DNA from 2 places in the Halomonas profundus genome. Region 1 is predicted to be linked to the other one. Evidence: predicted binding sites of a transcription regulator. Region 1 holds the regulator's gene; the other holds the start of a gene.
The links. The regulator sigma-54, encoded in region 1, starts transcription at its own class of promoters, with help from an activator protein. The targets are predictions, from matches to a motif close to TGGCACNNNNNTTGCTNT.

Region 1 (4,544 bases):
CCCAGTTCGCGGTGGCGAAGTTGAACTTCGCCCATGCTAGGAGTCAATTTTTCCGCTAACTTCTCGGCCATATAGACCGAGCGGTGCTGGCCACCAGTACAGCCAATCGCGATAGTCATGTAGCTACGTTGGCTATTCTGGTAAGCGGGTAGCCAACGCTCTAGCCAGGCCAAGATGTCGTCGCTCATGGCATCAACAATCGGATAGCTGTTCAAAAAAGCCACGATTTCCGCGTCGCGGCCAGTGAACTGGCGCAGCGTTGGATCCCAGTACGGATTTGGCAGGCAGCGCACATCGAAGACCAGGTCGGCGTCTAACGGTACGCCGCGTTTATACCCAAACGATTCCAGCGTTAGCGTCAGCTTGTCGCGCCGCTGATGGGCTACTTGGTCGGTAATGCGACGGCGTAAATCGTGCACCGATAATCGTGATGTATCGATCAATAGATCGGCCAGATCGCGAATATCCTCTAGCGTCGTCTCTTCTTTATTGATCGCCTCTTCCAGCGTCATTTCGCTATCGCGGGTCAGCGGATGACGGCGACGCGTTGCTGAGTAACGCTCAAGCAGTATGCGCGCATCGGTGGTCAGGTAAATAACTTGAAAGACGATTTTACGCTGGCGCAACTCGTCTAATAAAGAGGGCAGGCGCTCCAGAGCTCCCGGCAAATTGCGGGCATCAATACTCACCGCTAAATGTGCTCGGTCGCCCTGGTCACGCAGTTCATCCACCAACGACCCCAGCAACATAGCTGGGAGGTTATCAATCGCGTAGTAGCCAAGATCTTCCAGCGCTTGCAAGGCGATAGATTTACCTGACCCGGAGCGGCCGCTAATGATCACCAGTTGCATAGAGTCTCTCTTTGCTTTGATCAAGCTGCGTTGAGGGTGGTGAGCGGATAACCTGCTGTGATCTGCCCTGAACAGGGTTTCAGACCCTTAGGCCGCTGATTGCTCGCGAATTTTGGCGGTAATCAGCTCAAGCAGTTCGCGCTGGCTGGCTGCTTTACGCAGTTGCTGGCGCGTGTCCGCATCATTCATGATGGTCGCTACCTGACCCAGTAGTGAGAGATGCGTGTCATCTGCCTCTTCGGGTACCAACAGGACAAACACCAGATCTACCGGGTCGCCGTCGATAGCGTCAAAATCGATCGCTTCAGCCAGTTTCAAAAATCCAGCGATAGGGGCGTTGCAGTGGGGGCTACGCGCATGAGGAATAGCCACGCCGTTACCAATACCCGTACTACCTAAGCGCTCGCGGCCGATTAAACGGCTAAACACTTCTTGGCTGTCCAGGCTGGGGATATTTTGGGCGATAAAGGTGCTGTAAAACTCCAGCACCCTTTTTTTGCTGCCCCCGGGGACGTCGAACAGAACGCGTTCCGGGGGGAGTATGGTTTCCAACGTCATTGAATTAACGCACACCGGCGCCTTGGGCGCGAGCTTGTGCTTTTTCCTTGTGTTTAACGAGTTGACGGTCGATTTTGTCCGCTAGTGCGTCGATAGCGGCGTACATATCACTGTCTAGGGCTTCCGCATGTAAGTCAGCACCTGCGGCGTGCAGCGTACAGGCGGCCTGCTGGCGCTCTTTCTCCACTGATAAGGTGACTTGCACCGTAGTTATATTGTCGTAATGGCGCTCTACACGCTCAAGCTTCTCGTTGACATAGTCACGCAAGGCGTCAGTCAGTTCTACGTGATGACCAGTGATATTTACTTGCATTGACGTGCTCCTTATCCATCGGACTGTACTTCGATTGTAACCCTTTTTGCCGCGTTGCAAAGCCCTTGTCGAGAGTTTCCCTGAAACGTTAACGAAGTTAGCGCAAACGACGCCGTTCACTGGAAGAGGGAATGCCCATGGCTTCACGGTATTTCGCCACCGTACGACGCGCCACTTGAATCCCTCCTTCGCCTAATAGCGTCACTAAGCGGCTGTCTGAAAGCGGCTTGCCGGGCGGCTCCTCTTGAATCAGTTTCTTGAGTCGTGCACGGATGGCGGTGCTGGAGTGGCTGTCGCCATCTTGACCGCTCACCTGGCTTGAGAAAAAGTATTTGAGTTCAAACACACCACGGGGTGTATGGATATATTTTTGCGTCGTTACCCGTGAAATAGTCGACTCGTGCATCTCCACGGCTTCGGCAATGTCGGCCAGTATCAGTGGTTTCATGGCTTCTTCGCCGTGCTCTAAAAAGCCAATCTGGCGGGTAATGATTTCGCGACCAACACGCAGCAGCGTATCGTTTCGGCTAGAGAGGCTCTTGATCAACCAGCGCGCTTCCTGCAAGTGCTCTTTGAGAAACTGGTTGTCATCGCTTTTATCCGCACGCTTAATCAAGCTGGCGTAGTCGGGCTGAATGCGCAGCCGTGGCAGGGCCTCGGGGTTGAGCTCTAAATGCCAGCCTTCATTATCGTGGCGGACGACTAGATCGGGGGTGACATAGCTGTCATCGGTGTCGCCGTAGGCGCTGCCTGGGCGTGGGTCTAGGCTGCGAATAAGCAGGATGACATCGGCCAGCTGTTCGTCGTCGAGCCCTAGACGGCGTTTCAGCAGACGCATATCGTCTTTGCCAAGCGCTTCGAGAAACTGCCGCACCAAGCGGCGGGCGGGAACCAGCAGTGGCGTATTATCGGGGAGAGCGGCGAGCTGCAGCATCAAGCATTCACGCAAGTCACGGGCAAATATGCCGGTCGGCTCAAACTGCTGGAGCTTGAGTAGAATGGTTTCCACTTCGCGTTGGCTTAGCCCGTCAATGCCCTGGGCACGAAGCCCTTCACGGATGTCGTTGAGCGGCTGGGTCAGGTAGCCGTTGGCGTCTAGCGCGTCGATTAAACTTTCCGCGACAAGCTGCTCGCGAGCGCTAAAATCGGTCATGGCGAGTTGCCACAGCAGGTGGCCATGAAGGCTCTGCCCGGCTGCCTGGCGCTCAAAGTCGGGGCCTTCGCTGCTGCTGCCCCCCTGGCTTCCCATATCTTGATAGGTATCTGACCAGTCGCTATCTACCGAGAGCTCAGTAGGGATGCTCTCTGACCACTCTTCTTCCTTAGGCTCGCTGACAGCCTGTTCACTAAATTCATCTTCCTGCTCCAGCATGGGATTGGCATCGAGGGCCTGCTGAATTTCTTGACGAAGATCCAGCGTAGAGAGTTGCAGCAGCGCAATGGCCTGCTGCAACTGGGGCGTCATGGTCAGCTGTGTGCCGATACGCAGTTGGAGAGAAGCTTTCATGACCATCTGAGAACCACTCGTTAATCAGAATGCTCCACCCTAGTGCGAGTGAGTGCTTGGCGCAAGTGCAATAAGCATGCCATTGGTCGTAAAGTTGTTTTAAAGCGCTATTTAGGGGCGATTAAGGCAAAAACATTACAGGCGAAAATCGGCGCCCAAATACACATCCCTTACTTTTTGGTTGGTGAGAATCGAGGCGGGCGAGCCACTGGCGATGATTTGCCCATCGCCGACGATATAGGCGATATCGCAAATGTCTAGTGTTTCACGCACGTTGTGATCGGTGATCAGCACGCCGATATGGCGCTGTTTCAGTGCACGAATGATGGTTTTAATCTCACCTACCGAGATGGGGTCAACGCCCGCAAAAGGCTCATCGAGCAGAATAAAAGCGGGCTCTGTGGCTAGCGAGCGGGCTATTTCTACACGCCTGCGCTCGCCGCCCGAAAGGCTCATGCCCAGGTTGTCGCGAATATGGGTGATATGGAAGTCTTCGAGTAGCGCTTCCAGGCGCTGTTCGCGATCGCTGCGGTTAAGCTCTTTGCGGGTCTCGAGTATCGCCATAATATTCTCGGCAACCGAGAGTTTGCGGAAAATAGACGCCTCTTGAGGTAGATAGCCAATCCCCGCGGCTGCGCGCTCGTGCATGGGGGCGCGCGTTAAATCCACATCGTCGATACCCACCTTGCCAGCGTCGGATTTGACCAGCCCAACAATCATATAAAATGAGGTGGTTTTGCCCGCGCCGTTGGGGCCCAAAAGGCCAACGACACTGCCTTGGGATATCTCTAGATTGATGTCTTTGACCACTCGGCGGCGTTTGTAGCTTTTAGCCAGGTGGTGGGCATAAAGGGTTTTGATCGGCGCAGTGTCAGCAGTGGCCACAGCTAGGCTCCCTATTGTTCAGGCTGAAGGGTCATGCGTATGCGCTGGGGCTCGCTGCCATCAACGTCAGAGCGCGCTTGAATCACTTCTCGGTCAATAAAATACTCAAGGCGACCGCCACTAAAGGTGTCCTCTTGCTGGGTCAGTTCGGCTTGGTCGATCAGCTCTACGCGACGCTCGGCGACGTGATAAATAATCCGCCGCGCCCAGCCTTCCGTGGGGCCTTCTTGCCCTTCGCCTTGATGGCGCAAGTAGGCGCGCTCACCGGTAGCGGTGGCTGTCGAGAGTTCGCCCGCGTCGTTGCGTTCGATCTCTACCCGCTCGCCGCGCAGCTGCATTTCGCCTTGGCGAATGTCCACATCCCCAGTATAAACAGCTGTGCCTGCCCGCTGATCAAGATCTAAACGGTCGGCTTCCACTTCCACTGGGG
Region 2 (4,544 bases), 1.3 Mb from region 1:
TCACCATTCTGCAGGGTGCGAAGAAGCTTACCTTGTGCCTCATAACTTAATGATGGAATTTCATCAAGAAATAGTGTGCCCCCATTGGCTCGTTCGAACCGACCCGGTCGACTTTTTTCTGCACCTGTAAACGCACCTTTTTCTACGCCAAACAGCTCTGCCTCAACCAATGTGTCAGGGATTGCAGCACAGTTAAGGGCGACAAAGGGGCCGTTTGCCAAGTTGCTTTTGCGGTGAAGCTCGTTAGCAAACAAGTCTTTCCCAACACCTGATTCTCCATTGAACAGTACCGTGGCTGGCGTTGGCGCGACTCTTTCGATCTTCTGCAAAGCAATACTGACTGCTGCTGAAATACCCACGATCTTTTGGGTATCTATTTTCTCATGGATAGAGGCAGGAGATGACGCTGTCGTCACGCCAGTGGTTTCCACGTTAGCCTGTCGAGACGACTTACGCGCTTCAGGCGCAAGGTATTCTCCTGGAGTGAGCCAGCTAAGGTCATGGGTACTGCCTATTTCTTGATTTGTCATCTCACCTACGATTCGGCAGAAAGAGCCGCCGCAGCCAGCACACTCCAACTCACGATATATCACTCGCTTACCGTAGAAAGCACTGGCGTAGCCGCTGGCATAACCTAGCTGCATCCAGCAAACCGGTTCACGTGATAGGCCGTACGCATTTATATGTTCGGCGGCTTCGATTGAACCATGCCAAAGGAACTCGGCATTGAAAATACCGTTCGGGATGTCGTGGTCGCGTCGTACCGTTTCGACTTTAACCATCCCCATGACCGCATGTAACCGCTCTCCCGCGGTCAACGCACCAGCTTCATCGTTTAGTGGCCAATGTTTTCGTACAAAAGCTGCGTCGGCAGATCCAGCTGAAAAACCTACGCGCATCAGCAAGCTGCATGCTCTAGAAAAGCCTAGTGATTCAATGATTTCTCTGCGCAACACACCAAATGCATTAGCCCCAAGTAGCACCATGCGGCGATCATCGAACCAAATTTTTCCATCGTTAGGGGTAAGGCGCAGCCTCTCTGTCAAATCACGTAAAGTGGGTGGGTCTCCATCATCAAGGCCTATCTCACAAGAGCTCGCTTGATTGGGTTGCGTTGTCATTTTCGAAAGCGTCATTTTTTTTGTCATGTCTTTCTCATTTTTTTATTAAAAATATTAAATTAATTAAATACTGGCGAGTCTTGTTCAATCCTTCAGTTGTACTTTAGTCGTGTCTAGTCTCTTAACTTCCTTTGCATAATAAGAATTTTACTTTATTTTTTATACTAAGGTCTAGGTTTTGAGTAGTTGGCATAGCAATTGCTGAATAGTTCTCTGTAATACATCGTTTCCATAAATAAAGTGAGAACAATAATGGCTAATGCACCCGCTAGTAATGCTTATCGTATCGTAGAAGTTCCTGAACCAATGAAGGCAATGCAAGACCGATTTGGGCGTGAGGGAAGCTATGTAGGGCTCTCTGAGGTAGAAAGCCCATGGGTTCCTTTTGGTGATAATGCAGCTATACGGCATCTGGCCTTTGATGTAAGGAATAATGTTTATTGCAATATTTTATGGATTAAAAGCCCTGGTGTGATTGGTACCCATAAGCACCGAGGAATGGTATGGGCTGTAGGAATGGAGGGATCTTTCCGATATTTGGAATACGACTGGGTTTGCGGGCCTGGTGAGTTTATAACGGAAATGCCCGGACAGGCTCACACGTTAGTGACCGACGATGCTAATGGAATGAAAGCTCTATTTTGGATGCAGGGAGCTAACGAGTTCTTCGATGAGAAGGGGGAGTGGGCAGAAACGCTGGATGTTTTCTGGTTCATCAATCACTACGTCACTTATTGTGAAGAACACAATATCCCCATCAATGAACAGTTATTTCTATGAGGTGGGATATGCGTGTATTAGAGCAATTCAGCGTAGAAGGGCGTTCAGCCCTGATCACGGGGGGAGCCTCAGGTTTAGGACTTGCCTATGCCGAAGCGTTGGCAGAAAACGGAGCTAACGTGACACTAGCGGATATAAACATCGACGCAGCCGAATGTGAGGCACAAAGACTCCGTGACGAAGGCTGCAAGGTTCATGCTGTCCAGCTAGATGTCGCTGATCGAATGCAGACCAGTCGAGCCTTCGAAGAACATGTCCGCCAGTTTGGCAACTTGGATATTGTTTTTGCTAATGCGGGGATCGATCCTGGGGCAGGGTTTTGGAACCCTTCAGGAGGGCGAAATAGAGATGGTCAGATTGACGTTTTAGATCCAGCCCGCTGGGATAGAACAATTTCTATTAATCTGACGGGGGTCTTTAATACTCTGCGAGTGGCAGCTAAATACATGAAGCCACGGCGTCGAGGATCAATTGTTGTCACGTCCTCCAATGCTGCCTTTATTACAGAGCCTGTGGTCGGGCTTGCTTACATGCCTGCAAAAGCGGGAGTGTCCCATTTAGTACGTCAAGTTGCCTTAGAGTTGGCAGAGTTCCGGATCCGGGTCAACACTATCGCGCCCGGCGGTTTCGTAACCAACATTGGTGGTGGCTGGTTGAAAGACGAAGCAGTTCGCCAGGCCTGGAACGCCAAGGTACCTCTAGGGGAAATCGCTGATCCTGAACAGATCAAGGCACTGGCGCTATACCTAGCCTCTGACGCCTCTTCCTATATGACCGGTGCTCAATTGGTTATTGACGGAGGCACTTCTCTTGGGAGGGTGGGCTGATGCGTGCTGCCGTCTTTCAGGGGTTACACCAGCCTTTAGATGTTTGCGAACTTCCAGACCCTACACCAGGAGACGATGAGGTTGTCATCCAGGTGAAACGATGTGGAATTTGTGGCTCCGATCTCCATATGACTGAGGATCCCATTTTCGGCATTTGTCCTGGCGATGTGCTGGGTCACGAATATGCAGGCGAGATAGTCGCTTTAGGTCGAAAAGTCAGTGATGTATCTATAGGAGATCTTGTATCCGTTATACCTTTCCGAAGTTGCGGTTATTGCGCTGCATGCCGTTCTGGGAATCCTGCTTGGTGTCTAGATATGGCGTTGGAGGGAGGGGGATATGGTGAATATGCCGTCACCGCTGCGCGCCAGTGCGTACCTCTTCCTCTCAATGCAAGCATGGACGACGGTGCAATTGTAGAGCCTTTAGCCGTTGCTCTCCATGGTCTCCAGCTATCCGGCATGAAACCTGGTGACCGTGTCCTCATCCTTGGTGCTGGGCCTATCGGGTTAGCTGTCGCTTTTTGGGCGCGCCGCTTTGGCGCTCAGACGGTTGTCATACAGGATATTACCCGATACCAAGAACAACGTGCCTATGACATGGGGGCGACCGGTTTTGTTTGTGATCCATATCAACCCATTAAAGCTGCAGAGCGGTCACTTGGAGGTTCAGCAGACATAGTATTCGAGTGTGCGGGCGTTCCTGGTCTCATTGCGCAAGCCATTGAGCAGGTTCGCACGCACGGTACGATTCTGCTTCTTGGTTTATGCACTAAGTCTGACAGCTTTATACCCTTTAGTGCTTTATCAAAGGAAATACGCCTTCAAACTGCCGTTTTCTTCTCACGACGTGAATACGAAAGTGCGTTGGATATTCTCGATTCTGGCGTTGTAGAGCCTCGCCATTTAATCACCGAGACCGTGCCACTTAACAATGTGCCAACCGCATTTGAAGCGTTAAAAAAGCGCACCCATCAATGCAAGGTGTTAATAAGCCATGACTAACAATAATACAGCTACCCTGCCTAACACGCCCAATAACACTCGTTATCAAATCCTTTTAGTTACTCTATTGAGCCTTAACTTTGGCATTGTATTTTTTGACAGGAATGCACTTAACTTCCTGATGCCATTTGTTCAGCCGGAGTTGGCCTTGACAAACCTACAGATAGGCCTAACAGCCTCTGCGTTATCAGTCACCTGGGCAATATCTGGTTTAATATTTGGTGCAATGTCTGATCGAAGTGGCCGAAGAAAGATATTTTTGATCATGGCGACGATTGTGTTCTCTCTCTGCTCTTTTTTATCAGGTCTTGCCACCTCATTCTTATTGCTTCTCGGTGCTAGATTGCTTATGGGTGTTGCAGAAGGCCCTATCCTGCCTATATCGCAATCAGTAACGGCAATAGAAGTTACTCCTGAAAGGCGGGGTATTGCTATGGGGGTCATGCAGAACTTCGGGTCAAATTTATTGGGTTCTTTTGCTGCGCCGGTTGTTCTTGTGGCTGTTGCTTCTGCTTTTGGCTGGCGAGAGGCGTTTTTCCTTGCAGGGCTTCCAGGTCTTCTAGCCGCTGGACTCCTCTGGTGGTTAATGCGTGAACCGACAGCATCTTCAGTACCTATCGCAACGGGTGTGAATCAGTCCTGTCAGCGCCCAAGTCTCAAAGAGGTCTTCGCTCATCGAAATATGCTGCTATGTTCGCTTATTGCGGTGTTATTGATTGGATACTTAGTAACTTGCTGGTCTTTCATGCCAATTTACCTAACCAGTGTACGTGGTTATTCTGCTGAAGCCATGGGGTGGCTGATGGGAACTT

Region 2: the regulator sigma-54 is predicted to act here: its motif matches at 1,309-1,326, upstream of LMS44_RS14675 (2,4'-dihydroxyacetophenone dioxygenase family protein).

What each region holds. Positions count from the first base shown of each region.
Region 1 covers NZ_CP086344.1:1,937,186-1,941,729, forward strand. The annotation lists gene rapZ (RNase adapter RapZ) at 1-851, opposite strand, end outside; gene LMS44_RS08590 (PTS sugar transporter subunit IIA) at 939-1,409, opposite strand; gene hpf (ribosome hibernation-promoting factor, HPF/YfiA family) at 1,414-1,722, opposite strand; gene LMS44_RS08600 (RNA polymerase factor sigma-54) at 1,820-3,235, opposite strand; gene lptB (LPS export ABC transporter ATP-binding protein) at 3,365-4,114, opposite strand; gene lptA (lipopolysaccharide transport periplasmic protein LptA) at 4,126-4,544, opposite strand, start outside.
Region 2 covers NZ_CP086344.1:3,211,577-3,216,120, reverse strand. The annotation lists gene LMS44_RS14680 (sigma-54-dependent Fis family transcriptional regulator) at 1-1,148, opposite strand, end outside; gene LMS44_RS14675 (2,4'-dihydroxyacetophenone dioxygenase family protein) at 1,374-1,901, shown strand; gene LMS44_RS14670 (SDR family NAD(P)-dependent oxidoreductase) at 1,910-2,728, shown strand; gene LMS44_RS14665 (alcohol dehydrogenase catalytic domain-containing protein) at 2,728-3,732, shown strand; gene LMS44_RS14660 (MFS transporter) at 3,725-4,544, shown strand, end outside.